2 linked regions of the Prochlorococcus marinus str. MIT 9313 genome follow. The protein of the gene in region 1 interacts with the protein of each later gene in a pairwise test. Links are inferred from orthologs where the notes say so. Each region holds a gene or a part of one and is shown on either strand. Other genes may lie near its edges. The genes, in order: AKG35_RS10485 and AKG35_RS08895.

The links.
Region 2: the proteins of AKG35_RS10485 (region 1) and AKG35_RS08895 interact in binary tests that used the Escherichia coli proteins (3 or more experiments, as listed by UniProt). The link is inferred for Prochlorococcus marinus str. MIT 9313 from one-to-one orthologs.

The regions. Positions count from the first base shown.
Region 1 is NC_005071.1:2,072,838-2,087,597, reverse strand. The notes cover bases 5,591-8,333. They hold AKG35_RS10485 (HesB/IscA family protein), read right to left. Parts: upstream 7,287-8,333; coding sequence 6,894-7,286; downstream 5,591-6,893. Other genes in these bases: zds (9,9'-di-cis-zeta-carotene desaturase), read left to right, coding at 7,404-8,333; AKG35_RS10490 (hypothetical protein), read right to left, coding at 6,415-6,834; AKG35_RS10495 (lipid-A-disaccharide synthase-related protein), read right to left, coding at 5,591-6,413. Outside these bases: AKG35_RS10525 (J domain-containing protein), read left to right, coding at 1-392; AKG35_RS10520 (phospholipid carrier-dependent glycosyltransferase), read left to right, coding at 389-2,482; AKG35_RS10515 (NAD(P)H-quinone oxidoreductase subunit O), read right to left, coding at 2,461-2,706; AKG35_RS10510 (cation:proton antiporter), read left to right, coding at 2,705-4,024; AKG35_RS10505 (TIGR01777 family oxidoreductase), read left to right, coding at 4,053-4,994; AKG35_RS10500 (hypothetical protein), read right to left, coding at 4,936-5,205; more of AKG35_RS10495, read right to left, coding at 5,202-5,590; more of zds, read left to right, coding at 8,334-8,876; AKG35_RS10475 (SRPBCC family protein), read left to right, coding at 8,879-9,328; AKG35_RS10470 (hypothetical protein), read left to right, coding at 9,357-9,824; AKG35_RS10465 (uroporphyrinogen-III synthase), read right to left, coding at 9,775-10,608; AKG35_RS10460 (glycosyltransferase), read right to left, coding at 10,605-11,888; AKG35_RS10455 (glycoside hydrolase family 3 N-terminal domain-containing protein), read right to left, coding at 11,851-13,500; 30S ribosome-binding factor RbfA, read right to left, coding at 13,497-13,925; AKG35_RS10445 (DUF751 family protein), read right to left, coding at 13,928-14,134. UniProt on the Escherichia coli protein: Is able to transfer iron-sulfur clusters to apo-ferredoxin. Multiple cycles of [2Fe2S] cluster formation and transfer are observed, suggesting that IscA acts catalytically.
Region 2 is NC_005071.1:1,762,725-1,777,644, forward strand. Bases 5,137-8,039 are described here. They hold AKG35_RS08895 (2Fe-2S iron-sulfur cluster-binding protein), read right to left. Parts: upstream 6,818-8,039; coding sequence 6,455-6,817; downstream 5,137-6,454. Other genes in these bases: AKG35_RS08890 (acyl-CoA thioesterase), read right to left, coding at 5,213-5,668; AKG35_RS13660 (hypothetical protein), read left to right, coding at 5,980-6,108; psbM (photosystem II reaction center protein PsbM), read right to left, coding at 6,195-6,299; psbB (photosystem II chlorophyll-binding protein CP47), read left to right, coding at 7,069-8,039. Outside these bases: AKG35_RS08860 (hypothetical protein), read left to right, coding at 227-523; AKG35_RS08875 (L-threonylcarbamoyladenylate synthase), read right to left, coding at 2,572-3,162; prmC (peptide chain release factor N(5)-glutamine methyltransferase), read right to left, coding at 3,134-4,054; AKG35_RS08885 (DNA processing protein DprA), read right to left, coding at 4,064-5,122; more of psbB, read left to right, coding at 8,040-8,601; AKG35_RS08905 (photosystem II reaction center protein T), read left to right, coding at 8,653-8,760; transcriptional regulator NrdR, read left to right, coding at 8,973-9,449; AKG35_RS08915 (30S ribosomal protein S1), read left to right, coding at 9,551-10,654; AKG35_RS08920 (HAD family hydrolase), read left to right, coding at 10,671-11,447; metK (methionine adenosyltransferase), read left to right, coding at 11,491-12,750; AKG35_RS08930 (FGGY-family carbohydrate kinase), read left to right, coding at 12,758-14,041; AKG35_RS08935 (DUF2470 domain-containing protein), read left to right, coding at 14,231-14,506; AKG35_RS08940 (ComF family protein), read left to right, coding at 14,588-14,920. UniProt on the Escherichia coli protein: Ferredoxin are iron-sulfur proteins that transfer electrons in a wide variety of metabolic reactions. Although the function of this ferredoxin is unknown it is probable that it has a role as a cellular electron transfer protein.

The sequences.
Region 1 (14,760 bases):
TTTTGCAGTGGATCAAGCAGGTTTATGTCCCAATTGATCGATTGTTGGGGCAAGTGATCAATCCTTTTCCTGCTCAGTTTCGTTCTCTTTCGGCTGACCCTTACGACGATTCGTTGATGGAGGTCTTTTGCACTTACCTGAAAGACAGTAGCAATCGGATTGAAAAGGTGAATAGCCTTTATCGAGCTTTGCCTATCCCTGCGTCCGCCCAAGGTTTTGGCTTGAGCTTGTATCACTGCCTCTCCCAAGTAGAAGACGCTTTGGCCGAGTTGGAGCGCTACACGATGGGCTATGTCGATAGTTATCTCCACGATGGTCGAGAGATGTTGCGGGAAGCCAAAAAGCGGCGTTTACGCTTAAAGGAGGAACGCCGTCGGCTGGAGATTTCGTGAAAGCTGCCTGGCGCTTTTGGTCGTTTATTGCTCTGATCTGGTTGCTGTCTACGGGCATCGATCGGATCTGGTGGCATCACTACGCCAGCATTCCCTCTTGGGATCAGGCCGATTATCTCAACAGCGCTCTTGATCATGGACGGGCATTAGGCCTGTTACCAGGAGGCCAATGGCAGGGATGGAACGCTTTACTCGACCTTTCTCCCAAAATTCCGCCCTTGGCTTCGCTGGTGAATGGCACTGTGATGGCAGTGGCTGGTGATGCTCCGGAGCAGGCTGCTTGGAGCCTTAGCTTTTGGCATGGGCTGCTCCTTGTTGCTGTTGCGGCATGGGGGTTGCGTTTGCGTGGGCAGGGGATGGCATTGCTTGCCGTTGTCTTTGTTGCCATGGCTCCAGCCTTGTTGGAGTTGCGCGCGGATTATGTGTTGGAGATGCCGCTCACTGCTGCAGTCACCTTGGCGTTATGGCGGCTGGGGTGTTGGTGGGATCCACAGCGAGGTGGACGTTGGGTACAGGCCCTTTTTGCTGCGGCTGCTTGTACGGCGGCACTTTTGGTAAAGCAAAGCGCTTTGTTGGTTTTGCTTCCGGCGCTGTTATGGGCCAGTTGGTGTGCCTTATGTCGTACCAATCGCACCCGATTTCAGCTGCTGGCAGGTGTGGGTGTGTTTTTGTTCGGCGTGGGCCCTTGGTTACGTCACAACTGGATCACAACGCTTGGAGGAACCAATAGGGCCGTGATCGAATCGGCGGCTAGGGAAGGGGACCCTTCTCTATGGACCCTTGAAAACTGGCTTTGGTATCCACGTTTGTTGCCGGCGCAGTTAGGCCCTGTTCTGCTCATCGTTGGCCTCAGTGGTTGTGTGCTCTGGTTGGGTATTCACTGCCGCAGCCTTGGATCTTCAACACAGAGAGCAGTGTCTTCTGATGATCCACTGGCTTGGCGTTGGCTGATCGTGACTCTGCTGGCTGGTTGGTTGTTCACCAGCCTCAGTCCGAATAAGGGTGATCGATATATCACTCCACTGCTCCCACCATTGCTTTTGTTGCTTGCTAGGGGTTGGTGGCAATGGGGGTTGTGGGCGAAGCGTCGCTGGCTGAAGGGCTCCTGGCTGATTTTGCCTACGACCCTCTTGGCGGGGTTGTTGGCCATCCTTCCTTCAGCTTTGTCGGCTCAGATCACTCGTTTGTCAGAGCGCCACAAGGGGCCTGTGGAGGCCATTGTCCGGGCGGCTGGAGGCGCTGATCCCAATGGCTTGCCCACCACAATCATCGTGGTGCCCAGTACTCCGGATCTCAATCAGCACAATGTCAGTTATTTCGGTCGCAGACGGGGTGGACGATTGGTAGGTCGCCAGCTTGGTAGTAGTGCAGGTGATGTGGAGCCGGTGCTGCAGCAGGCTGAGTGGGTTGTGCTTGCAGAGGGAGATCAGGGCTCAGTTCGAGACACTGCGGCACGCCTTGATCAGGCTGTTCGCAGCAGTGGTGTATTTGTTGAGCTGCGCCGTTTTTCACGGCAATCTGGCGGCAGCTATTCCCTTTGGGCACGCAGTTCTGGGGCTCCTAGGGCAGCAAGCTTTGCTGAGCGTTTTCCCTCTCTGGCCCAGGGGTTGGCGAAGGGACCTCAAGGGCTTGAGCCAGTCTTTGCTGCGGTCTCTGTCGAACATATGTTGGATGGCCATTTCAGTTATCGAACTGAAGTGCGAGAAGCCGCAATGCGGCGTTTGCTTGATAATCCTGTTGATACCGATGCCCGCTGGACATTGGCGCTTTTGGCAGTGTTGGCGAATCGCCCTGTTGAGGCAGCGACTCAATTCGCCGTCTTGGAGAAACGACTACCAGAGAGTCCTTGGCCCAGTGTTTATCGCAGTGGGGTGATCCTGGCGGGCTTGAATCCCTGGCAGGCATCAGCTGTGGCTGATAGAGCCCAGCGCAAGCATCCCAATGATCTATTGGCCGGTCTTGGTGATCTCAGTGGGGTTTTGGCAGGAGCTTTGTGGCGTTTGCCTGCGGCCTCAGGCTCGATCCCTAAGGCTGTGGAACAGGTTGAGGAAGCGCTAAAGCCCTCTTCTCATGAGAAGGGTTCCAGCTGATCGATCCTTAGCCACACGTCCGGAACAGGCATGCGCCAGCGCACTTGCCCATAGCCCTCTTTGACGGCCAGCAGTTCACCTGGACCTTCGAAAATGTAGTCGGGGGGAGAAGGATCACTGGCCGCTGCTTCAGTGCTGCTGCTAAAGGCGTGCCTATTGACCCGAACAAGGGCTCCTTTTTTGAGGGCTGCCGTGGCCTTTGCTGGTGCAGATGTTTCGGCCATGACGTGGTTTTCTCTAAGACTCAGGCTAGAACCTCCTCAGGAACACCAACATTCTGATTTGGGTCATTCACTCGCCCTCTATTTTTTGGCCTTCGGAGCTCTGTTGCTTGTAGCCGTGCTTCTCGATGACATGGCGGCTCGCGTGAGGGTTCCGGGGATCCTGATGGTGCTGATTCTTGGTTTGTTGGTTGATAACCATTTGACTGTGGCTTCGGATGCGGCTGATGCGCTCCCTCCCTTGCTTTCCTTGGTCCACGCAGACCAAATCACGCAGGCAGCACTTGTTTTAGTGCTTTTCTTCGGGGGGCTCACGACGAATTGGGCAGAGATGCGCTCTGTGATCCCATCGGCCCTAAGGCTGGCAAGTTTTGGTGCTTTATTCACAGCCCTTCTGATCACCTTGGCGATGCTTGGATTTGGCTTGGCCGAAGGGAGTGCTGGTTGGGTGGTGTTGTTCCCGCAGGCTTTGTTCGTGGGCGCGATGTTGTCCAGTACGGATGCATCTGCGACCTTTGCTCTCTTGCGGCCTCTCGCTGGACGCCTACCTAAGCCTGTTTTGGACCTGATTGAGACGGAGTCGGGCTTCAACGACCCTGTCGCTGTGGTTTTGGCAGGGGTGGCAATGGCTTTGGCAGGCGGGGAGGGTGTTGCTCCGGCTGCTTTGGTGACTGTGGTGTTACGTCAGTTTCTGTTGGGCATCTTGCTTGGCTTTCTCGGGGGGAGTCTCACCACTCAGGTGCTCGGTAGTCGTAGGTCTCTAAATACCAATTCCATGTTGCCAGTTGTGAGTCTTGCTTTGTTGATGGTGCTTGCAGGTGGAACCACCTTGATGGGTGGCAGTGCCTTGTTGGCTGCTTATGTGGCGGGGCTTGTGCTCGGCAATGGTTCAAGCACCGATCAGTTGGTGCTTGCGGAGGCCCATTCCAGTTTTGCAAAAATGGCTGAACTGCTTTTGTTTCTTTGTATGGGGCTGGTGGTTTCCCCTGAGGACGTTGTTCGAGCAGCTGGCGGAGCATTCCTACTGTTTCTCTTAATGCAGGTGGTGCGTTGGTTGATTGTTCACTTTCTGCTCTTACGCAGCTCATTTTCGTTAGGGCAGCGGACGTTTGTGTGCTGGGCTGGCCTGCGTGGTGCGGTGCCTATTGCTTTAGCGATTCAGGTCTGGGCTTCGTCGTCGGTGAGTTGGGGAAAAACCATGCCTCCCCTCGCCCTGGCGGTGGTTTTGTTCGGATTGTTGTTCCAGGGGTTTGCTTTAGTGCCTATTGCAAATCGCCTTGGGCTAGCTAGTCCACTGAAGGCTCCGCTCTCAGCCCCTTAGTCTCGCGGCCAATGCCGTCAGTTCTTTTATGCGCCTTCTACTTGTTGGTTGCACAGGTTTTGTCGGCCGTGAGCTGGTCCCCCAGTTGTTGGCAGCCAAGCATCAGTTGATCTTGGTCAGTCGCAAGGCTGCCTCTGGGTTCGATCAAGAGCGCCAGGCAGGGCAGTTGGAGTGGCTGCAGATCAATCCGGCGGATCCAAACAGTTGGCTTGATGGCCCACTACTGACTGCCTTGGCCCAAGTAGAAGGAGTGGTGAACCTGGCCGGAGAACCTATCGCTGAGCAGCGCTGGACAGCTGCTCATTGTCAGAAGCTGGAGTCGAGTCGTTTGGACACAACCAGGGCATTGGTGAAAGCCATGAGTCAACTCAAGACACCACCAAGAGTGCTCTTGAATGCCTCTGCAGTGGGCTATTACGGCACCAGTCCAGATGGCTACTTCACGGAAAAGAGTCCTTGTGGACAAGATTTCCTCGCTCACCTTTGTGAGCGCTGGGAGGCTGCAGCTGCTGCTAAACCGTCTGCTACCAGATTGGTAGTAGTGCGTATTGGCATCGTTCTAGGGCCCGACGGAGGGGCTCTAGGCAAGATGCTGCCAGTGTTCAGGCTTGGTATTGGTGGTCCGGTGGGCAGTGGCCTTCAGTGGATGAGTTGGATTCATCGCACTGATCTGTGTCAGTTGATTGAAAAGGCTCTTAAGGAACGGGCTTGGTCCGGTGTGGTGAATGGGGTTGCTCCTGAGCCTGTCCCTATGGCTTCGTTCGCGGAGGTTCTCGGCAAGACTCTTGGTCGTCCAAGCCTCTTGCCGGTTCCAGGTCCGCTCCTCAAAATCTTGCTTGGGGATGGCGCTCGTGTCGTCCTTGAGGGTCAACAGGTGGTCTCAGAACGACTTGCAGGGTTGGGTTTCAGGTTTAAGTATCCCGATCTATGCCAGGCCTTATCCGCAGCCACCATGCCCACACCCCATTGATGAGGGCAGCGGTCATTAACAGGCTGATGGCGGGCAAAAATAGGGGCATCCAGAGTTGCTGAAACAGTCCTATTGGTTTCTCCACTCCCTGGCTTGCGGCCAGGATCGCTGTGACAAACCAGAGTGCTCCGGCAATCACTAGGAACACATCGATGATCAGCAGTCGGTCCAACCACTGTTTCCATTGGGGATCGGCAGAAGGAGTTGTCATTGATGTCTTTCAGTGAGCATGTTTGTAATGGCTTGGGCTAATCGTTGCCCGCCACCTGCCACCCCGAGTCTTTGCAAGGCCTGCTTCTGGCATTGTTGTTGCAGGTCAGGGTCCGCTTGGCTGCGTTTCAATAGCTCCAGAGTCAGTTTGGCAGTGTTCTGCAGGTTGAGCGCTTCGCCAGGCTTCCCACCAGCACAAAACACAGTGGGCCCGAGTAGTCGGCGCTGAGCTTCTGCGAATGCGGCGGTGAATTGGGGCCCCATCCCTGGAAGTTGTAGCACTGGCTTAGCGAGTCCTACCGCTTGTTCAGTCGCCGTGCCCGCCATGCTGATCAGGAGGTCGCTGCTCTGAAGGACCGCAATGAAACAGTTGCGTTGCAAGGTGATGTGTCGTTGACCGAGCACAAGCTTGGTGCGTGTTGCGTTGCCAATACCAGGTTGCATTTGCCAGCCTTTTTGAGCGACTAATTGAGCCAGGCTGCTGTCGTCTAGAGCTGGGACCAGTGCAAGATCTAGGCTTATTTCATCGCAGGCTAGTAGTTGTTCTGGAAGATTTTCCACCATCGCCAACAGCAACAGCAGGTTGTGTTCTAGTTCTGGGAGGCGGCTGCCAGGCAGAAGTCCTAGGCGATAACGGCAGCTTGGTAAGGGTGCTTGAGGTGTGAGGACTGGATCCATAAAGGGATTGCCCAGAAAGCTCACTGGGCGTTGAAGTTGAGCCGTGAGGTCTGTTGCGGTGAGCTCGTCGCGGCTGTAAACACCCAAAAACCGCTTACTTTTCAGACAGCTGCCACAAGGCCAAGGCAATCGCAGCCGACCTTCATAGTGACTGGAATAAGCCACTAGGTAGATCGCGACGGGACGGCAGCTAAGCCAAGCTGCCATCACAGGGATCACATCGCCAATCACCACCAGCAGGTCGTAGTGGTCTGCCACCTGCAACAAACGTCCCAGGCGCCTTAGGAGATAGAACACTTGGCCTTGTAGCAGTTCAGTCAGCCTGCCTCGAAGACTGGTGTATCCAAGCCCGCCTGTGCTGAATGCTTTGGCCTGTCCAAGGATTTTGATTCCTGCCTCGGTATAGGCATGACCATGACCGACCAAAGGCAGGGCCTCTAGTTGATGGCCGAGGTTGAGCAGGGTTTTGCCTAGTAGGGCACCGGAAAGGTCTTCCCCGTGTCCATTACTCAACAGCAGCAGCTTCGCCAAATCAGAGCTCCAGCCAAGCCTTTACTTTCTTCAAAGCATGCCAATTTGGTCTGCGAAGTAACCCATCGGCGATTGAGTCCTTGAGGTCTTTTGCAAACTCCGGTGCAACAGCAAGAATTTTTTGCACCATGTCGATTTGATCTCTTACACCCTTGGAGTTGGTTTCCAGCAGGGCCAGGCTGAGGTTGATACGAGCTTGGGGATCCTGGGCGTTGAGCTTTACCGCAGTGCGCGCGCTGCGCAGGGCCTCATCGGGTTGAGCATTTAGAAGCTGTAGCCAGGCTAGGCATGTCCAGCCAGCCGCTTGATTGGGCGTCGTTGCTGTGATGGTTTTGAAGTCTTCGATCAGCTCACTGGCTTCAGCTCCGGACTGATACCGGGCCATGGCTGTTTCGAAGAGGTTCTCGTTGGTGGACGCCATCTGATGCAGCAGAACTGCTTAGGTCTCTTCAGATTCCCACGGAGCGGTGGCCATTGACTTCAGACAGCGAATGAGCTGCCGCAACCGCAGGTTTGGCTGGCGTTGGGATTGGTGAAATTGAAGCCGCCGCCAATCATTTCAGTGCTGAAATCCAATTGCATCCCATAGATGTACAGCAGGCTCTTGGGATCACAGATCACACGGAAACTTGCGCCATCGGTTGCGGTGTACTCATAGACCTCATCACCCTCTTGGATATCGGCTGAGGGGACAAAATCCATGGTGTAGCTCATGCCGCTGCAGCCGCCCGAGCGCACGCCTACTCGCAGTACCTGATCATTCCCCTTCTCAAGGCAGAGCCTGGCCAACTGCTGCATAGCTGTGTTGGTGATTTGGATGCCTTTGCCGTCAGTCGCTGTGTGGTGGGTTGCAGGATGAGTGGTGCTGGTCATTCAGTGCTGGCACAGACCTCAATTCATTTTATGGAGGGATGTCTCTCGTTGCACTATCCAATGCAGTCAACCTATCCGCCATATTTATAGAGTCGGAAGGATTTTTGTAGGAAGCGCGTGCGGGTCGCCATTGTGGGCGCTGGGCTTGCCGGATTGGCTGCAGCGGTTGATCTCGTTGATGCCGGTCATACCGTGGATCTCTACGAAGCTCGGCCGTTCATTGGTGGCAAGGTTGGTAGTTGGGAAGATCCAGATGGCAACCATGTCGAAATGGGGTTGCATGTTTTCTTTTTCAATTACGCCAATCTTTTTGCGCTGATGCGCAAGGTGGGTGCCATTGACAATCTGCTGCCAAAGGACCACACCCATTTGTTCGTCAATCGTGGTGGTGATCTTCGATCTCTTGATTTTCGTTTTGCGCTAGGGGCTCCTTTTAACGGTCTCAAGGCATTTTTTACCACTCCTCAGCTGAACTGGATCGATAAATTGCGCAATGCCCTTGCTCTGGGAACGAGTCCCATTGTTAGGGGCCTGGTGGATTACGAGGGGGCCATGAGCACAATCCGTGCTCTCGATGCAGTGAGTTTTCAACAGTGGTTTCTCAGTCATGGCGGCAGCCTGCAGAGCATTCAGCGCATGTGGAACCCGGTTGCCTATGCCCTTGGCTTTATTGACTGTGAGGCGATCTCTGCCCGTTGCATGCTCACCATTTTCATGATGTTTGCAGCTCGTACGGAAGCATCCAAGCTGAATTTGCTTAAAGGCTCCCCTCATCGTTGGCTTACCGCGCCGATTCTTGATTACATCCAGGCAAGGGGTGGTCGTCTTCATCTCCGCCATCGTGTTCGTGAGGTGCACTTTCGCGATGACGACGTTCCCGTGGTTACCGGGCTCAGCCTTGGCACACCAGAAGGGGATGTCATGGTTGAAGCTGATTGCTATTTGGCCGCTTGCGATGTGCCAGGCATTCAGCGCTTGCTTCCTGAAGCATGGCGTAAGTTCCCCCAATTTGATGACATCTACAAGCTCCAAGCCGTGCCAGTCGCCACCGTGCAGCTGCGTTACGACGGCTGGGTGACTGAGTTGGGTAATGACCCCATACACGAGGCTGCACGCAGGGATCTTCGGAGTCCTGTTGGCTTGGATAATCTTTTGTATACAGCTGATGCAGATTTCAGCTGCTTTGCGGATCTGGCTTTGGCGAGTCCTGAGGACTATCGCCGGGAGGGTCTGGGCTCTTTACTCCAATGTGTACTCACTCCTGGTGACCCCTGGATTTCTAAATCCGTAGAGACGATCGTTTCGCACACCGATGCTCAAGTGCGTGAATTGTTCCCTTCGTCTCTTTCTCTCAAGCTGGTGTGGAGCAACGTCGTCAAACTTGCTCAGTCTCTTTATCGAGAAGCCCCAGGGATGGAGCCTTATAGACCAGATCAGTGCACGCCTGTCAGTAATTTCTTTTTGGCGGGGAGTTATACCCGCCAGGATTACATCGACTCAATGGAGGGTGCCACGATGAGTGGCCATTTGGCTGCGGCGGCGATCCTTCATCAACCAGCGATGTTGGCCACCAATGAGGCGGTGGCTTAACGATGGGACGCTGGCTTGAACATACAGTTTCTAGCGATATCAATGCTCCCGTTGAGCAGGTATGGGCTGTATGGATGGATCTCGAGGCCATGCCTCGCTGGATGAACTGGATTGAATCTGTCAAGACTCTTGATGATCCGAGTCTCACTGATTGGACCTTGGCTGCTCAGGGCTTTCGTTTCCATTGGCAGGCAAGGATCAGCAAGCAGGTTGAAGGCCAGCAGTTGCAATGGGAATCCATAGGAGGGCTACCTACGAAAGGTGCTGTGCGTTTCTATCCGGAGAGCGAGAACCGTACAGCTGTGAAATTGAGCGTTACTTACGAGTTACCGAGGCCCTTGGCACCCTTGATGGAACCGAGCATCCTGGGAGGGATTGTTACTCGTGAGCTCCAGGCCAATCTTGACAGATTTAGGGATCTTGTGGAAAGCGGTTACTGCGTTTCTTCCTGAGTGCTCGAGGACAGCCGCCTGGCGGCTGATGAGTGGATTGATCCTGCTCACGGTTGCGCTAACGGGATGCAGTACCGATCGCTCCACTACCGAGAAGTTGGCTACAACACCGCGATCGGCTACGGATAGTTCTGAGCAGCTTTTGATGCCGATTGATCTTTCTGATCGGCTCACGCCACTGCCTTCGGCCATAGAGGTTCAGGATCGAGTGGTTGCAGGTCGAAGGGATCCTTTTCAACCGCTTGTTGGCTCAACGACTTCAAATGGCTTCATCCTGAAAGGTGTCCTGGTTGTTGGCGGGCAGCAGCGGGCATTGGTTCAAACATCAGATGGATCAGGAGCATTGTGCGTGGGGCCTGGAGGTCGTTGCCCCGGTCAGGTTGAGGCGGACCAGCTGTTACCGCCAAGCTGGTCGCTGCTATCGATCGACGTTCAGCGCGGGTGCATCACCTTGAGCCAGGGGGGCAAGTCTCAGCCTCCGACCTGCATGCTTTAACACAAGCACTGATAAGCCCCTCAAGGTTGTGGGGATCGGCTTCTTGATCGACCCTTCCAAAATGCTGCTCACAGCTGAGGCTTGTCTGGGGGCCGATGGAGATGACTTTGACTGTTTCAAGTTGCTGTAGCCAGTCGCTGCCAAAACGATGGCTGAGCAAACTTGCTGTGTGTGCAGCGGTCTTGCCGCTGCTGAAAGCAATTGCATCCACATTGCTGTTTGCGAGGGCTGTGGCCGTGTCATCCGGGATTGCTTCTGGGCAACGGGATTCATAAGCTGCCACTTCAATCACGTGTGCTCCGCTTTCCCGGAAGGCTTCTCCCAGAATGGTGCGGCCACCGCTCTGCACTCTTGGCAGCAGCATTTTCAGTCCAAAGCCTGACACTGGGAAATGATTGATCAGGCTGTCAGCCACAAAGTTGGGTGGAACAAAATCAACAGCAGCTCCTAGGTGTTCAAGATATTGGGCTGTTTTGCGGCCTACTGCTGCAAGTTTTAGTCCCTTGGGACGATTGGCAAGAGATTGGCCGATCCGCTGCAGCCGTTCTTCAACGGCCCGTACTCCATTGGCACTGGAGAACACCAACCAGTGGAATGTCTTGATGTCGGCTAAGGCATCATCGAGGGGTTGCCAATCGTCGGGTGGGCCAATTACAAGAGCGGGCAGATCCAGAACGTTTGATCCAAGGGCATGAAGCTGACTCCGAGCCTCACTCTGTTGCTCCTGGGCACGGGTCATGATGATTGTGCGGCCATGAAGGGGAGCTATGGGTTTGCTGCTCATTTCTCTTCCTCATTCAGTTTCACAATGCCTGCTACCTGATGGCGCAGCCCTTCGCTTTCCTTGCTTCGTCCTTGACGGTGCAGCAGCGTAATCGCCTTGTTAAAGCTGTTGCGGGCACCATTGATGTCCCCAGCGACGAGCATCGCGACCGCATGATTTTGGTGGGTCTCAGCATGTTCAGGATTAAGTTGCTTCGCTTGTTCGTAGGCGTATAAGGCTTCTACAAGATTGCCTTGGCGACGCTGCATTAATCCGAGGTTGTACCACGCCAGAGCGACTTCCGGGGCTTGTTGGGTAGCGGTGGTGGTGAGTGCGATGGCTTCATCCAGTTGCTCTTGTTGCATGAGCAGGGCTGCCAGGTTGAGGCGAGCTCCCAGGCTCACTCTGATGTCCATGGGTAGAGCCACGGCTTCGCGGTAGGCGGTGACGGCTCCTTGGGGATCGTCTTGGGCAAGGGCAATGCCTAGGTGCAGAAGAAGTTCGTAGCGTTCGATCGGATTGGCATTCGTGTTTTCGTTCTGCTTTAGGCCTTGCCGCAAGAGTTGGATGCCGCGCTCTTTTTGCCCTTCGTCCACCTCGAGAGCGCCGAGCTTTGCACAGGTATATGGATCGCCTGGATGCTCAGCCAGCCAGGCCTCCATTGCTGTCCTCAACCGTTGGGATTTGTTGCTGCTTTGGAGTAGATCTGGCCGGTAGCCTTCGTGGAACAAAGTCGGCTCAAGGTAATCGACGATGCGCCAATGGGGTTCTTCGCTGAGCAGATCCCTCACGCTGTCGTCAATCATGGAGTGGTATGGGCGGCTCCAGTGGATTCGCGGGTGTCGGCGGAACAGACGGCTGACGTTGGAATAAGGGGACATCGTTGCTCCCTGCTCAAAGCGCAGCAGGTTTATAACCAGAACATCTGGCTGAGCCATCAAGTTTTGTAGGCCTGAGATGGCCTCAGCGCGTAGTTGTTCATCGGCATCAAGAACAAGGACCCAATCCCCCGTGATCAGGTTCAGGGCGGCATTACGGGCTGGGGCAAAGTCCCCTGGCCACGGCAGGTGCTCTATTCGTGCACCGGCGGCTTCAGCTATGGCCACTGTTGCATCCGTGGACCCCGTGTCGACTAGCACGATTTCGTCTACGAACCCTTTCACGGACGCCAGGCAGGCTCCCAGGCGACTCTCTTCGTTGCGTACGACCATCGAGAGGCTGAGCATTGGAGCTGGTTCGTAGGTTGGCTCGAGGATATAGACGTCAGTCAGTGAAGTCTTGGAACAGCGGCGTTTGGGCACTTGATTGCACCTGCGCTGGTTGTAGCAGGCAGGTAAGAACCTGGCGCTGCGCTTCAGGCATCTGACCAGGGCTGTAAGCCGCGGGGATGCCGATATTTAACACTTCAATCAGCTCATCCCAGATGTAAGGACTGCCGTAGACAACTAGGCCTGCGAGGCGTTTTTGCTGTTGGAGTTGCTTGACGGTTGCCACCCATGGCTCGTGGCGATCCTGGTCGCCACGGAAGGGGTTCCCGCGTAAGAAAAGTTGCAGCATTACTGGGCCGATGCCCAATCGTTCTAGAGCTAAAGGCTGATCTCGGTCGTCTTGCCAGGGAGAGATCCCTAGGGGGTGATAGAGCAAACTTTGAAACCCAGCTTCAGAGGGCAGTACGAGTGCTGGGGCCGTGGCTGTGAGTACCGAGCAGGGCAAGACTCCATCCACCCGCAGGAGATTGATGCCTGACTCAGTTGGGGTGACCGGTCCTGGATGGTGGATTTTTAGCGATGCAGTCACCAGTTCTCTGGCGAGAGCACGGTCTTCATCTCGTTCCAGGGGTTTGTCAATGCTTGTGCTGTCTTTGAGGGCCAGCTTTGCAGTGGAGGTACCAACTTTTTGTAAGGCTTCTCTCCGGCGCTCTTGGGAGGCGTGCAAACGTTGCATTGGAATTTGGCCCGACTGGAGGGCCTCGCATAGGGCCTCGATAGCGTCATCTGCGTTCTCGGGCATTAAAATCAGATCAGCTCCGGCGGCAAAGGCCATCACGGCGGCTTCGCCAGCGTTATAGGACTGAGTGATTGCTCGCATGACCAGGGCATCGGTCACGACCAAGCCCTCGAACTTGAGTTGGCGGCGTAAAATGTCTTGGAGAACAGCTGGGGACAGGGTCGCCGGAGAGGAGGCGTCGAGGTTTCGCATCAATAGATGGGCCGTCATGATGCTGTCGATGCCGGCTTTCATGACGGCCTGGAAAGGCACGAGTTCAAGCTCCATAAGCTGGCGGAGGTTGTCATCCAGTACAGGCAACTGCAGATGGGAATCCATTCCCGTATTGCCATGACCTGGGAAGTGTTTGGCGCATCCCAGCACACCTTCTGCTGCAAGGCCTTGTTGGAAAGCACAGGCCAAAGAAGAGACGGTGGCAGTGTCTTCTCCCCATGCCCGCACATTGATGACAGGGTTGGCTGGGTTGTTGTTGACATCGCAGACGGGTGCTAACACCCAGTTGAGTCCGCAGCGTCGAGCTTGGTGTCCTGTGCAGCGGCCGTAGCGCTCGGCCAGATTGGCAGCACGACGTTGGTCTTCTTGATAGAGCCGTCCAAGGGCCATGGGCGGTACGAGCCAAGTACCGCCTTCAAAGCGTTGACCGACACCCTCTTCCACATCGGCACATAACAGGAGGGGTGCTTTCGCCCATTGTCTAAGTTTCTTGCAGCGATGCCTTATTTCGTTGCTTGTGCCGCCCAGCAAAATCACACCGCCCACACCTTCAGCGAGCAGACGTTTGAGCTCAGCGTTGCTTAGTTCCCATTTTGGATAACGGCGTTGATCATCGCTGGCATGACCACTTGCTCGCACCACCAGCAACTCAGCGACTTGACGTCGAAGGGGGCTCTGGATCGGCGGGCTCACGTTTTGTTGACAGTTGTTGTCTCGTAAGTCGTTGGTTGATCACTCTCTGATTGCACTTCTCCAAGGGTTTCTCGCTGTTGTTCCAATTGCTCAAGAAGGTTCAATACCGAAGTTCCCTTCTCGATTCCGCGATCCAAATGAAAGTGCACTTCAGGTGCACGTCGCATCTGCAATCTGCGGCCAAGCTCGCCTCTGAGGAAACCACTGGCGGCTTCTAGACCCTCTAGCACTTCAGAGCGTTGGATCTCTTCGCCGTAAATGCTCACAAAAATCTTGCAGTGCTGTAGATCGCCGGAGACTTCCACATTCGTAATACTCACCATGCCCTGATGCACCCGTTCGTCGCGGATGCCATGGATGAGTAATTCGCTTGTTTCTCGGCGGATTAGGGCAGCGACCCGCTCCACTCGTCGCCCAGGTGCCATATCTATGTCAGTGATGTTGGATACACCATGGCATGCATGATTAAGACAATGCTGATCAATCCACTTATTAGGGCTCCAATGATGGCTATTGCTGTCACGGGATTACTGCGTCGCTTGGCGAGTGGCTCGATGTAGTTGTTGAGCAAACCAAGACAGAAGGCGATGAGGTATCGCGGATAGCGTGACAAGTTGAGAAATAACTCTCTCATCTTCAGTTATTGCAGAGGGTTTTTGGGAAAGGGGTTAGCCCAAAGTGAGGATGAAGCTACTTCTGAAGTCACAGATCAGCTGAGAGCGAAGCTTGCCTGTATCGTGCATCCTCAGTGTGACCAGTTATACGACGTTAGTTTAGTGAGGCAGAAGTCACTGCGGCAGTTCCTTTGAGAGACCGCAGAGCAGCGCCTTAGGGCTTGCTGTTGCCTCTATTGCTTAGAGCGGTGAGCGGGGGGCTCAGATCTCAGCCCAGTTCGTGCGGCCATTCTGGTGATAGTCGTAGCCAGTGTTGCTCCAGAAAAGGCAATTGGTGAAGCCTTTAAAGCGGAAGAAATCTGGAACACTTCTCTTCGGCGCGCAGTAAACTTCTGTTGATTTATTGCTCAGCATCCACCATTTGCGGTTGCTAAATTGAATTATTTGCCTAGAAGAAACTGTATGATTGGTGTCTTAAAATACAGCCATTTTGCTATCTTTTAAAGTCAATTGTATTGACTTGGCTTGATTGAATCTGTATACAACACCTCTTTTCATTTTTTACTCTCAGCCGAAAGTGAAATGCGATTATTGCCCTCTTTGCCTTAGCGGGCTTTTGACGCTGTTAGCTACTCTGCCGTTCTTT
Region 2 (14,920 bases), 310 kb from region 1 along the record:
CAAAATATGAAAGCAAACAAAATACAAAATAGCCGCTCAAAAATCTCCAAGGACAATAAAGCTCCACTGCTAATAGAGATTTCTCAATCCCATTTGATGAGAGGAAGGTGCATCAAAAGTGGGAAGCAAACACAACAAAAGGTAATGAAGGATTGATGGTACCAATCGTATTTAGGCCCAATAGGGAAGGTCTTGCTAGGATCCTGCGAAAATAAGAGCCAAGGCAATGAGGTTTATAGAATTCCTGGACCAGCGCTTCTGCAATTCACAGGAGATTAGAGAGATTAACCATCGAGGCATATCTGCAGGATTTGACGGCTTCAGAGAAGTGTGGGAACTCGATTATCTTTACGAGCATTTTGAAGCCGATATCCATGAGATCATAGAGGAGACAGGATATTTAGACTCTGACTTGAAAGACGAATTTGACAACGAAGAGACACTTAGGATGAAACTCGTATGGTTTGCAGTTAGCACATATTGCCTAAGCAGAACTGATGCACTTGTCGAGGCAAAAGATTAAGATGTTTAGCAACGAACCACTAAAGCAAGGTTGACAGCGAATCAATCACTTAGCCTAAGGGGCATGAGATCTCAATAACAAGCACAGAAACAACAGCCAGTCAGATTAATGAATGTTATTTCCATGAAATTATTGCCCCACTAGGCTGACTAATAAGATGGTCAAAACAAACAAATGACCAATGGGATGGCGTGGGGCAGTTCTTAGAGGCAGACTAGTTGCATCTTAAGCGATTAAGAGTTTCTCGGAAGAGGGCAGCCAAGAGAAGGCCTTGTGTCATATTTCAAATGTTTCAATGGACCATTTTCAAATACATAAAACAAGAAAGCTCCAATATATTCCCGGCCAGAATATGGAGCCCTGCCATGCTTAAGCGAGGGCCCATGGTAAATAACTAGATCTCCTATTTCTAGGAATACGGATTCAATCTTATCGCTTTTATAAAAGTCAAGAGACCATTCAGAGTCTTTTGACAAGCAGCATGAAACACCTATTTCAGAGCTAGGCTTCAAATCAAAGTGAGGGGGGAGAGCATGCTAACGCCCATAAATTCGACCAAAGAAATAAGCAGGAAGCAATCTATCCTTGAAATTTTTCTGAATTAAAGGTTGCAAGCATAACAGTAACGAATCAAGAAAAAGAGGCGAGTATTTAGAAAACAATTCAAAGTCATCAGCAGGCTTGCCGTAAAAGACTGAACCACAGTCAACTGACATTAAAGTCCTGAGTCGAAGTGATAAAAACTCACACCGCTCATTAAAGATTGACTTTCTAAGCGTGGTAGCTTTATCAGACATTAATTCAAGAAAAGCAATATAACTATAATTGCCGAGAATCGGAAGAAAGAGTGATTGAAATACTTGTCAATGCAAAGCGATGATGGAGTGGTTGATAATGCGGCAAGAAAAATAAACTCTGTAATTTATTACCAAGCATGACTTTGCAATTTCTACGATGAAATTGCTAGAAGGCAATAATGAAAGCGAGTCATTAAGACTACGAACAGGATATATAACAGGAACAAAATCACGCTTAGGCATCAATGCTGCTAAGGGTAAATGAAGACGATCTAGTTTTAGACAAGAAAGCATTTGGACTTGACATCAAACACGAAGTAGTAAAGTTTTTAGCTGTTTAGGAGACTCCTCAACAGGGAAATTTCTCTTGAAAACAGCTGCAAGCAAGATTTTCTGTAGTTTTTCTAAACTTTGGCCTTTGCAAAAAAAATAACGGCTAGCACCAAAATTCAAATGGTCACTATCTGTTTGATCGAAACAATGCAAGTGCTGGGGAAGAGTGACAATATTGATCAAATCACCATCATCAATCTTCCAATTAGCAGTCCATAAGTCTCACAAAAGAGCAAATGCAACTATCCCCAGACAAATCAATCGGCAACTGTCACCTCTTGCTGCAGCACCTAGGCCACATAGCATGACTTGCAGACGCAACGCAAATTCAACAGGGCTATTTTTTACCAACCCATTCGCCCATCTAATACACAGCAATTCGCCTAATACTCAAACAAAAATATCAAAACGTCCCAAAAGCGCATCTATTGTTAAGGTCTTGGCACTTCGGCTCTGGTATTTCTATCTTTAAAAAGCACATCAAGGTGTTGGGTGAAGCTCACAAAACTCTCTCAATCAGAGTTCGATAGAGGCTGTGAGCTCAACAATGTCTTAAAAGAGTGCTGGAAAGCTTTTTACAGCCTGACAGCTCAAATGAATAATGTAGAGACAGATAGCACAAAATATCTTCAACTCGATAGGCTTCGCCAGACTTGTGAAAAAAACATCGACGAATTCAAGCAGGAGCTAGATGAACTCAACTGGCTGATACGAATAGGGATTCGTGACTAGGCCGCAGAGCAGCAAAAGCTTTACCACCAATCAACAACAGCTCTTCTCTTTAAAAGCAACAACCTCAACAAATCACCGCGTTGGAGACGAGTTTCAGAGATCACTCAAGTGGTCTCTGCAATGCACCTCTTAACAAGTTCGGTTCGACCATTTGAATCGTCAGGCTCTCTTGATCAGAAGACTCATTCAAAGCTCAAGCACCACTGCACCACGTCGTAACTCATGCCAACGCCCGGCCCCTTGCCAAGCCACCACCGTGCTGGCCAAACCAGAAGGCGTCGGCCATGGCAATGGCCCCAACAATGGCAATCCTGGGAAACAAGTATGAGCAGCATCTGCCGAGAAAGTGGGTGCAGATCCAGACAAATTCGCGCTCGTGGTAGCTAGTGGCCCGCTCTGCTTCAGCAAGGTCCTCAGCATTCCACAATCCGGTACTCGCAACCCAAGCGTGAAAGCTCCAGGATTAAGAGCCTCAACAAGCACACCCGAAGCCGGTACAACCAAGGTGAGGGCCCCTGGCCAATAGCGCCTGGCCATCGACCAGACATCCTCCAAAGCAAGCGGCAAAACATGCGCAAGTAACTCTTCAGGAGTCGCTCCCATCAGGATCAGAGGTTTGTCGGCCGACCTCTGCTTGATGGTCCACAACTGTGCAGCGTGAACAGGAGCGGCCGCCAAAGCTGGCAAGGTGTCTGTGGGCAACAATGCCGCTGAACCAGCATGCAATCTGGATGCCAAGGCACTGGCGTCAAGAACAGCCGAGGGCAGAACTGCCATGGTTCAAAGAGTCTTGATAATCAGGATGCCGAGCAATGGCAAAGCGCCTTACCCCCAGTAAATCTGACTTGTAGTCCACATTCTCCAAACCCTGCTGACGCATCAAAGCCAGCACGGCATCGCTCTGGTCATGGTGGTGTTCCAAGAACAGCCAACCACCAGGCTCTAAGGCCTGCATGGCACCAGCAATGATTTGACGAGTGGCCACCAACCCATCGGCTCCCCCGTATAGAGCCAAATGCGGCTCATGATCACGGACCACGGGTTCAAGTTGAGCCATTACAACTTCTGGGATGTAGGGAGGATTGACCAGTACCAAGCTGAACTCTCCCCACCAAGGCCGCAAAGGCTCCCACCAACTGCCCTGATGCAGCTGCCATAAGGCATGGGGCGCAAGCCTTTGCAAGTTCCGTTTCGCCAAAGCCAAGGCCTCGATGCTGCAATCCACTGCATGTCCTCGCCAAACAGGGAGAGCGCGAGCCAACGCCACAGCTAGTGCTCCTGACCCTGTCCCCAAATCGGCCCAGCGACCAAAAGGTTTCCGAACCAATGCTTGCAAAGCAAAATCCACCAACAGCTCCGTCTCTTGTCGGGGAATCAATGCCACCGCACTGACCTCCAGCTCAAAATCCCTCCAAGGGCAGTAACCGATCAAATGCTGAAGAGGAATGTGATGATCAAGATGTTGCTTCCAGATCATTTCGAGCTGATCAAGAGATCGCTCAAGCAGCACTGAACGGCGTGGGTCGAGATAAAGCTGCTGAAGATCGCTCCAGCGCAAACCTCCACCCAAATCAAGCAACCAGTCAAAATCAACAGCACGGCCTCCTTCAGCCAACTGCAAACGACGCCAGGCCAATAGCTCTGCTGCGGAAATCTCCAGCAATGCCATCGAAACAGGCTAGGCCAAACGCCAATACAACCCAGGCTCTGCCACCAAAACCCCCTGCAGCTCCAACTGAAGCAATTGTTCTGTCAATCGCGCCGAAGACAGATTCAGACAGGTCATCAAATCCTCCAGGGACGCCCCATCGCCAATGGCCTTTAACAGTGCTGTATTGCCATGCTGGCCGGCTGGTGCGCTAGAGCGAGAACCAGACAAATCAACAGCAACCGAAGGAGAATGAACCGCCAGCGGACCAGCACCAAGTTGTTTTACAAGAGCTTCAGGGCTTAGCAAAGGGGAAGCCTGATCCAACAACAAAGCATTGCTACCGAGAGCCGACCATCGCCTTGCATCTCCGGGCACGACCAACAGCTGACATTGCTGCTCTATTGCCCGCCGCGCTGTAATCAAGGCTCCACTTCTCTCGGGGCACTCGACGACGACCACAGCCTTTGCCAAGGCCACCAATAGGCGATTACGGGCCGCAAAACAACCGCGCTTGACCAAAGTCTCCCGGGGCTGCTCTGTGACTAGCAGCCCTTGAGCCGCTACCAGAGCTTGAAGGCCCTCATTCTGCCGGGGATAGACCTTATGCAACGGTGTGCCCGGCACGCCCATAGGCGCACCACCGCCTTCCAAACAGCCGCGATGGGCAGCCGCATCAATCCCTTCTGCAAGGCCACTAATCACAGGCCAACCCGCTAGTGCCAAAGCACGACCCAATGCTTCCGCCACACGCAAACCATGGTTCGAAGGCCGTCGTGTGCCAACAATTGCAACCGCCCTACGGGCCCCAAGGCATCCCAAAAGCTCCTGCCGGCCCTGCCAAAAAAGCGCCAAAGGAGGGCGCTTCAAGGCACGAAACCCTTCCGGCCAAAGCACATCCACAGGCAACAAGACATCCTCCGGCACGTCGACACTTGGACAAGTTCCCCACTTGCTGCGGTGGAGGCTCAAGTCTTTGAACAAGGCTGTCGGCCAGGAGAGCACCTTGCGCAACCTTTCCTCAGGCCAAGTCCATAGCTCAGCCAGACTGACCTCGTGAGCCTGGCCTAGCGCCTCGAGGTCCCCCATTCGAGCAGCTCCAATCCCTGGACAGCGGCTCCAAAGCCACCACCAATGCCGAGATTCCACCAGCGGAATAGTACATATGAACTAATTATCTTACAGGCGAGGTTCGGCCCCCTGTTGTAGTTGCCGTAAAGCACTCGCAAGAGGCTCTGGGGGTTGACGTAGCACCCGCCGCCTCGAGCCCATGACATTGAGCAGCACAAGATCCACCTGAGCATCAGCGACCCGATCCCCTGCCTCCGATGCAAAAACTGTGAACCAGGGCCATCGCACCCCATCGCAGGGCAGAGACCAACTCTCCAGCTCTACCAGCTCACCATGGCGAAGCGCACGACGATAGTGAATCTCAAGACGCACCACAGGCATCTCCAATCCGGCTGCGGAGATGCGCGCATAGGGCAAACCTACCTGCGCCAAAGCCTCCACTCGAGCCTCCTCCAGCCATGCCACATAGGCTCCATGCCACATCACCCCAGCGTGATCTGTGTGCTGCGGTAACACCCGCCTACGCAGCTTCCAAGGCTGAGTCTTCTCACTCTTCATCAGCATGCTGAACTCCTAACTCACTCGGCATAGGCTGCTGCAAAGCCTGGTAAAGCTTGCAAAAGAACCTACTGACCAAGAACTAGCTGGGAGCAATGCTGAAAATGCTCTACCCGAACTGACCTTCCCAAGTTCACAACAGCTGATATCTGTCGGCTAAGTCTGGATTCCTGAAAGCTGTCCAGCTAGATCGTGGAACCCCACCAAAAGAGTTGTAACCCCTTCCCCGCCGAGACATTGGCAAGTTAATGAGAATCAGCCCCAACGCATTGGGTACACCCATCAAGCAAGGATGAATCAAAGCGAGGGGGGCCAAGATGGCGGTTGAAGAGAACCCAGATCTAGTTTCAATTGCTTGGGAGAGTCGCCAACAAGAACTGATCAAGGGCCTTTGGGACCTCGACACGCTGGTTGGGAGTTCCGGTGAGCAACTTCACCTGAGTTGATGAAACCGCTTTAGTCCTGATTGACCAGGACCAAGAACGCAGTTGAGACTGGCAAGCGGATGGCCTTCAAACCAGCAAGAAGTTGATCAGCTTTTGTTGCTGTTGGTCTGGATGTAAAGACCAATCAGAAACAACATCGGAACCGCTACGAACAGAAGGGTGGCTAGGAAGCCGAAGTTGTTTACAGGCATGGCCGCAGAGGATTACTCCGGGAAAGTATCACCCGCAAGCTACCCAAACTGCAATCTGCTCAAGCCTCGTCACCGGGCGTAGCAGCCCACGCCCTTTCAAAACCAGCTGAGATCACACCATCAAACCCCTCTGATTCGAGGGGTTTGATGGTCTATTAAGACAGCTTTTGCGCACGCGCCGCCTCAAGTCGACTCTTGGCATTAAGCAGGGCTTCCTGTGGTCGAGTCACGACGATCACTGACGACATAACAATGGTCTGACAAGCAAGGCGCCAATTCTCAGGGCGGCGCTTGAGCTTGATTTCCTCAACCTCAGTTCGTGGTGAAAGCGCACCAACTTTGCTTTCCCCCTCAATTCCAACAAAACAAGTAATGCACTGACCACAACCTCCACAGTTCCCCAACTTTCCTTTCAGCCCATAGAGCTCCATCCCCTCGCGCAAGGCAACCTCCCTGAGATTTTCGCCTTGCTTGCACTCAACATCTTTGCCTTCCCGGACAAAGCGAATGATGGGCATGGATCTGGAACGCAAAAGACAACCCATTTTGTCTCAAGCGCGGCATTGCAGTTTGTAACCAAGCCTGAATATCAGCAAAACCTCAGCCTGAGGAAATCGATAGCCCTCCAAACCCACTCTTTTAAGAGCTATTCATGTATCACTGCACGTTGCAGCTAGCGACAACCTTCTCCACACTTAATGGTGCACGTCTTACGATCTGCGGGTCTGGCTGCATTAGCAGCTTCGTTTCGTTCCCCCGAACCTGACCCATGGGATTGCCCTGGTATCGGGTGCACACGGTCGTCATCAACGACCCCGGCCGACTTCTGGCCGTGCACCTCATGCACACAGCCCTGTTAGCCGGCTGGGCCGGCTCCATGGCCCTCTACGAATTAGCCATCTTCGATCCTTCGGATCCCGTCCTCAACCCCATGTGGCGGCAAGGCATGTATGTCATGCCGTTCATGACCCGCTGCGGAATTACTGGCAGCTGGGGGGGCTGGAGCATCACCGGTGAAACCGGTGTTGATCCAGGCCTCTGGAGCTTCGAAGGTGTTGCTGCCGCTCACATCATCTTCAGTGGCCTGTTAATGCTGGCCGCAATCTGGCACTGGACCTACTGGGATCTTGATCTTTGGCTAGATCCACGTACTCAAGAACCTGCTTTAGACCTTCCAAAAATCTTCGGCATCCACCTGACACTTGCAGGTGCTGTTTGCTTCGGCTTTGGAGCCTTCCATCTATCTGGACTTTATGGTCCTGGGATGTGGGTCTCTGATTCCTATGGACTAACAGGTCATATGGAGAATGTCGCGCCCGAATGGGGTGCTGCAGGATTCAACCCCTTCAGCCCAGGCGGCATTGTGGCGAACCACATTGCTGCAGGAATCTTTGGATTCCTTGGTGGCCATTTCCAAATGCTCAACCGCCCACCTGAAAGGCTTTACAAAGCCCTTCGCATGGGCAATATCGAAACAGTCTTAGCCAGTGGTTGTGCTGCTGTTTGCGCAATTGCCTTCATCGTTTCAGGAACGATGTGGTATGGATCTGCAGCCACACCTGTTGAACTGTTTGGACCTACCCGTTATCAGTGGGACCAAAATTTCTACAGAACTGAAATCAACCGTCGTGTCCAGTCAGCCATGGATGAAGGCGCTACTCAAGAGGCGGCATATGCCGCTATCCCTGAGAAGCTTGCCTTCTACGACTACGTAGGTAACAGCCCTGCAAAGGGTGGTCTATTTAGGGTTGGTGCCATGGTGAATGGCGACGGTCTTGCTACTGGCTGGCTCGGCCACATCACGTTCAAAGACAAGGCAGGCAATGATCTGCAGGTCCGTCGCATCCCGAATTTCTTCGAGAACTTCCCTGTGTTACTCGAAGATCAGAATGGCGTCGTGCGTGCTGACATCCCCTTCCGCCGTGCTGAAGCAAAGAATTCCTTTGAGCAGCAAGGCGTAACGGCAACCATCTATGGCGGTTCCATGGATGGGAAAACCTTCACTGATACCGCTGATGTGAAGCGTCTGGCTCGCAAGGCTCAACTTGGTGAAGCCTTTACTTTCGACCGCGAGACCTATGCTTCGGACGGTGTTTTCCGAAGCTCACCTCGAGGCTGGTTCACCTTTGCTCACGTCAACTTTGCGCTCTTGTTCCTATTCGGCCACTGGTGGCATGCAGCTAGGACCTTGTACCGCGATGTGTTTGCCGGTATCGATCCTGACCTCGGCGACCAAGTTGAATTCGGTGTTTTCCAAAAGTTGGGCGACTCTTCTACTCGTCGCGTTCCAGGGCAAACTTAAGCCTTCCACAGGAACTACACCTTCAGCTGATCGACCTTACGGAGACTCTCAATGGATGCTTTTGCTTACACCCTCTTAATGACCCTGGTGGTTGCCACTCTGTTCTTCGCGGTTGCATTCCGTGATCCGCCGAAAATCGGCAAAGACAGTGGCAAATAAAACGCCAATCTCTTTAAAGCCCCGCTTCGGCGGGGCTTTTTTTTGTCTTTAAGCACTTCTTCCTCCAATCTCGTTGATCCAAATAATCATGCAGTCTTATTGTCTCGCAAAGGATTTACAGCACTAAAGCCTGAGAATGCAGTTCAACAGGTCCTTCTCAAGGCTCGAATTACTGTCTAGACTTAGTTCTCTAAGATTGGAGTCTTACGGGCATGCAATGCCCCTCCTGCCAAAACACTGATAGTCGGGTACTTGAATCCCGCGCTGCTGATGCCGGGCGAAGTGTAAGAAGGCGCCGTGAATGCTTACATTGCGACTTTCGCTTCACTACCTACGAACGCGTCGAAACTGTTCCAATCACAGTTTTGAAGCGTAATGGCAATAGGGAGACTTTCAATCGCAGTAAAATCCTTAATGGCCTTACGCTTGCCTGTCAAAAAACCGGTCTCGAGCAAGACAGACTTGAGTCAATGGTGAACGAGCTTGAACTGCAACTTCAGCAAAGAAGTGGGCGTGAAGTGAATAGTGCTGAAATCGGCGAAATGGTTTTGGACCAACTATCGGAAATGAGCGAGGTCGCTTACGTACGCTTTGCGTCGGTATATCGTGATTTCCGTGGAGTTAATGATTTCGTAGCAGCACTTGAAGGCATTCATGCCAACAAGGAACAGCTCGCAGCCGTTCGCTGAGAATAAGAAGTCAATCTGTAGAGTGATCAATTAATTCCGAAAGGTCGGCGGGCCACTCGGATTTCCTTGCGCACTGCCATAGGGCAGACCGCCATCCAACAATGTCTGCGACCCCTACTGAACAAGTTCAGGACTCTGCTGCTGATAGCACTAGCAGCGAGCAGGTAATCAATACCACTTCTGAAACAGCCGAAGCTGCCAAGCAAGCCTTGGCTGAAGAAGACCTGAGCATTCCAGAGGATGTCCCAACAGCCGATGACCCAAGCAGCCGAGCAGCCAAAAACGACCTGAGTGGAGCTGGATTCACCCTCGATGAATTTGCATCACTACTGAGCAAGTACGACTACAACTTCAAGCCAGGTGACATTGTCAACGGCACGGTATTTGCCCTTGAATCAAAGGGCGCAATGATCGACATCGGGGCCAAGACAGCAGCCTTCATGCCCCTTCAGGAAGTGTCAATCAATCGGGTTGAAGGACTCAGCGACGTCTTACTTCCAGGAGAGATCCGCGAGTTCTTCATCATGAGTGAGGAGAACGAAGACGGACAACTTTCCCTTTCAATCCGCCGCATCGAATACCAACGTGCATGGGAACGGGTAAGGCAGCTGCAAAAGGAAGATGCCACCATTTACTCCGAAGTGTTTGCGACCAATCGCGGGGGTGCCCTGGTCAGGGTGGAAGGCCTGAGAGGGTTCATCCCCGGATCACACATCAGCACCCGCAAGCCAAAGGAAGAGCTTGTCGCGGACTTCCTACCTTTGAAATTCCTCGAAGTCGACGAAGAACGCAATCGCTTGGTACTGAGCCATCGCCGTGCTCTGGTTGAAAGGAAGATGAATCGCCTTGAGGTTGGCGAAGTCGTCATCGGCGCCGTTCGCGGCATCAAGCCCTACGGAGCCTTCATCGACATCGGTGGCGTGAGTGGCCTACTTCACATCTCCGAAATTAGTCACGAGCATATCGAGACCCCCCACTCGGTTCTTAACGTGAATGATCAGATGAAGGTCATGATCATCGATCTCGATGCGGAGAGAGGTCGAATTTCACTATCTACCAAGGCCCTTGAGCCCGAACCCGGAGACATGCTCACCGATCCACAAAAGGTCTTTGACAAAGCTGAAGAAATGGCCGCCCGCTACAAGCAAATGCTGCTCGAGCAGGCCGAGGAAGGCGAAGATCCAGAAGTTGTCCCCCTCGACTAATCCTGATAGCTAGCCCATGCCTCAACTATTGCTGAGGGGGACGCCCATCGGCAAGATCCAAGGGGTGCTGTTCGACAAGGATGGCACCCTTTGCCATAGCGAACCCCATCTGCTCACTCTGGCAAAGGGAAGAATCGAACAAGCCATTCGTCGGTTTCACGGAGGGAATGCCAGCGAAAGTGTGGTTTGCAAAATTGAGGAGCTTCTCTCTGCTGCCTATGGCCTCAACGCTGAAGGACTCGATCCAGGCGGAACGATCGCCGTAGCGTCAAGGCATCACAACTTAATCTCCACAGCAACGGTGTTCTGTCTGCTCGGAGAAGGCTGGCCACAGGCTCTTGCTCTGGCCAATGAAGTGTTCGCAGCTGTGGATGCTCTTGAGAATGAAGTGCCCTGCCTAGTAACAAAAAGGACTCTGCTACCAGGTGCCCTTACGGTCTTGCAAGCGCTGCGACAACAAGGGGTGACCTGCGCCGTGATTAGCAATGACAGCGCCTCAGGGATTGAGACGTTCCTGAACCAAAACAATCTTCATGACACGGTGACCGAGCTCTGGAGCGCTGAGCATCGACCAGCTAAGCCCAATCCAAATGCCGTCAAAAGACTCTGCCAGTTAATGGGATTAGCCCCCGCCCAGTGCGCCTTGATTGGTGATGCCGATTCCGATTTACAGATGGCTCGACAGGCTGGTATAGGTCTCAGCCTTGGTTACATGGCCGGCTGGAATCAACCCCCAACACTGACGAACTACCACCACCTCATCCACCACTGGAATGATCTAGCCGTCAAGTAGCCGTCAAGGCAGACCCTAAAATTACGCATAACTTCAGTTCTCCATGAGCCGTTACGTCTTCACCTCTGAGTCCGTCACAGAAGGGCATCCCGACAAGATCTGTGATCAAGTGAGTGATGCCGTTCTAGACGCCCTACTCGCTCAAGACCCCAGCAGCCGAGTTGCCTGTGAAACAGTTGTCAACACAGGGCTCTGCCTCATTACAGGCGAAGTGACCTCAAACGCCCAGGTTGATTTCATCCATCTTGTTAGGAACGTAATCCGCGAGATTGGTTATAGCGGTGCTCGTGCAGGTGGGTTTGATGCCACGAGTTGCGCCGTGCTCGTTGCCCTGGATCAACAATCACCAGACATCGCCCAAGGGGTTAATGAAGCCGACGACCATTCAGGTGATCCTCTTGACAAGGTGGGAGCAGGAGACCAAGGGATCATGTTTGGCTACGCCTGCGACGAGACCCCTGAGCTGATGCCCCTACCCATCAGCCTCGCCCATCGCCTTGCCCGTCAACTCGCTGCAGTCCGTCATGACGGGTCTCTGAGCTACTTGCTACCTGATGGGAAAACCCAAGTCAGTGTGGTCTACGAAAACGACCGTCCTGTCGCGATCGACACGATTTTGATCTCCACTCAACACACCTCGGAGGTAGAGGGCATCTCAGATGAGAATGGAATCCGTGAGCGGATCACTCAAGACCTCTGGACCCATGTCGTAGAACCAGCGACTGCTGACCTCCCCCTCAAACCCAATCGTGAGGCGACCCGCTTTTTAGTCAATCCAACCGGTAAGTTTGTGGTGGGAGGCCCCCAGGGGGATGCTGGCCTTACTGGCCGGAAGATCATCGTAGATACCTACGGCGGCTATGCCCGCCATGGTGGTGGAGCCTTTTCCGGCAAAGACCCAACCAAAGTGGACCGCTCTGCTGCCTACGCCGCACGATTTGTGGCCAAGTGTCTTGTAGCAGCAGGCCTCGCTCAACGTGCAGAGGTGCAACTCAGCTATGCCATTGGCGTGGCTAAACCCGTATCGATCCTAGTGGAATCTTTTGGCACCGGAAAAGTCACGAATGACGAACTCACAGCCTTGGTGCAAGACCATTTTGACCTGCGACCTGGTGCCATCATCGAACAATTCAAGCTGCGTCAGCTGCCTCAGCAACGCGGAGGACGGTTCTACCAAGACACTGCTGCCTATGGCCACTTCGGCCGCCCTGATCTAAAGCTTCCCTGGGAAGACGTTACTGACAAGGCCTCCACTCTGCTTCAAGCAGAGGCCCAACAACAAAAACAGGGAAGCAGCCTCTAGAAACCCCATGCCTAACTCGTCCCTGGCGCTCGGCATCGACCTTGGCACCAGCGGCGTACGGCTTGCCGTGCTCAACGAGCACGGCAAGCTGATCCACACAAGCAAAACGGACTATCCAAAAGGGCTTGAGAGTCCTGAAGACTGGAAAACCTGCTGCACAGAGCTGATTCGTGCTTTACCTAGCAGCCTGCGACAAAACCTGGGTGCAGTCGCTATCGATGGCACATCAGGAACACTGCTGGCCTGCGACCGCTCTGGCAAACCACTCGACACAGCGCTGCCATATCACCTGAGCTGCCCGGAACAAAGGCCATCACTCATCTCCCTTGTATCCCATGAAGAACCAGCCTCAAGTGTGAGCAGCAGCCTGGCAAGAGCTCTACGACTCATCAGCACACATGGCCCCTCTGTTCTGCTTCGCCATCAAGCGGACTGGATCAGCGGCTGGTTGCTAGACAATTGGTGCTGGGGAGAAGAAGGCAACAACCTGCGCTTGGGCTGGAATTTGATTGATCAGGCCTGGCCTACCAGCTTTGCCGAGACAGCCTGGCGGGCAGCACTTCCTGAGATCGTAAGCAGCGGCAAAGTTCTGGGTACGGTGGCACCTGAGCAGTCCCAAAGCCTTGGCCTACCGAAACAACTCCTCGTAGTAGCAGGTACCACCGACGCCAATGCTGCTGTTTTAACTGCCAATGCAGGTCCCGACGACGGCATTACCGTGCTGGGCAGCACTCTTGTGCTGAAACGTTTTACGGAAGGTCCAATCCGTGGTGCTGGCATCACCAACCATCGCGTTGGCGGACGATGGCTCTGCGGCGGAGCCTCCAATGCCGGGGGCAGCGTCCTTCGACAACTGTTCAGTGATACTCAGCTCAAAGAGTTAAGCCGCCAGATCAATCCAGAGTTCAACAGTGGTCTAATGCTGCGCCCTCTTCCCGGCCCCGGCGAACGCTTCCCAATTGACGACCCCACACTCGAACCACAGCTAACTCCACGACCTGTGAGCGATTCCCTGTACCTCCATGGCCTGCTAGAAGGCCTCGCACACATCGAATTGCAAGGCTGGCAACGTCTCAAAGAACTTGGCGCACCCCCTCCCAAGCAAGTGATCAGCCTGGGAGGGGGTGCCCGCAATCCCCAATGGCGTCGATTAAGAGAACGGATCCTTGGCATACCCGTCAAGACTTGCACCAATCCACCAGCTGCCGGAGTCGCCCGTCTGGCCTTGCAAGCGATCTCTCCTCAACACAACTTGGTTAGTACCAAGCAAGAAGCGGATCACCAGCTCTGAATGGTGCTAACCAAATGGCATAACCACATTTTGACTGGACTGGTTGTCATGAAGATAAGTTCAATGAGCTTCAATGTGATGGAACTAGAGAGACTTCCTTCTTGATCAGCGCTTTGACTAACTCCTAGTGGGAAGAGCTCACTTCAGGCTCTCCAATCTCTAGTCTCAAAATTTCCAACATCACTGCTGATGAGCTCCGATCCCCTCACCCCTGATGTCAGTGCACGCATCTGTCGCCACATGAATGGCGACCATGCAGAAGCTGTTATGAATTATGCGCGTTACTACGGAGGAATTAAAGACCCCCAAACAGCCAAGATGATTTTAATTACCTCAGAAAAGATGGAACTTGAAGTGGATGGGGATGCCTTAGAGATCAAGTTCGACCACACTCTCAACGATAGTGAAGATGCCCATCACACTCTGGTGGCCATGCTGAAAGCCATGCCGAAATCATCTGGCTGATATTGCCTCATAAGGGAACCCTGCCAAAAGAACGAGAGGAATCCTTGCTTCAGAAGCTGAACTGCATTGCTTTCATCCCTGATGCGAGCAGGTCATGCCCTGCTCATGCAACCCCAGTGCCCCATCTGCCGGGCAGCGATTACCTCAGATGCCGAGTGTTCCAAGCCTTGCCTGAACTGTTGCATGAAACTCGATCTACCAGCCGATGGCTTAAGAGGCTTCAGTCCCCTGAACTGGCGTGCGCTGGGTTGGTACGAAGGTCATCTCCGCCGGCTGTTGTTGAATCTGCGTCGCAATCGGAAGCTCTCAGCCATCCACGCCTTAGCAAAACTGCTGACCCCGCTCGTCCCCATCAACGCTGTGCTGGTCCCGATTCCGAGCTGGAAAAGCCTAAGCCGAGCAAATCCTGTACCC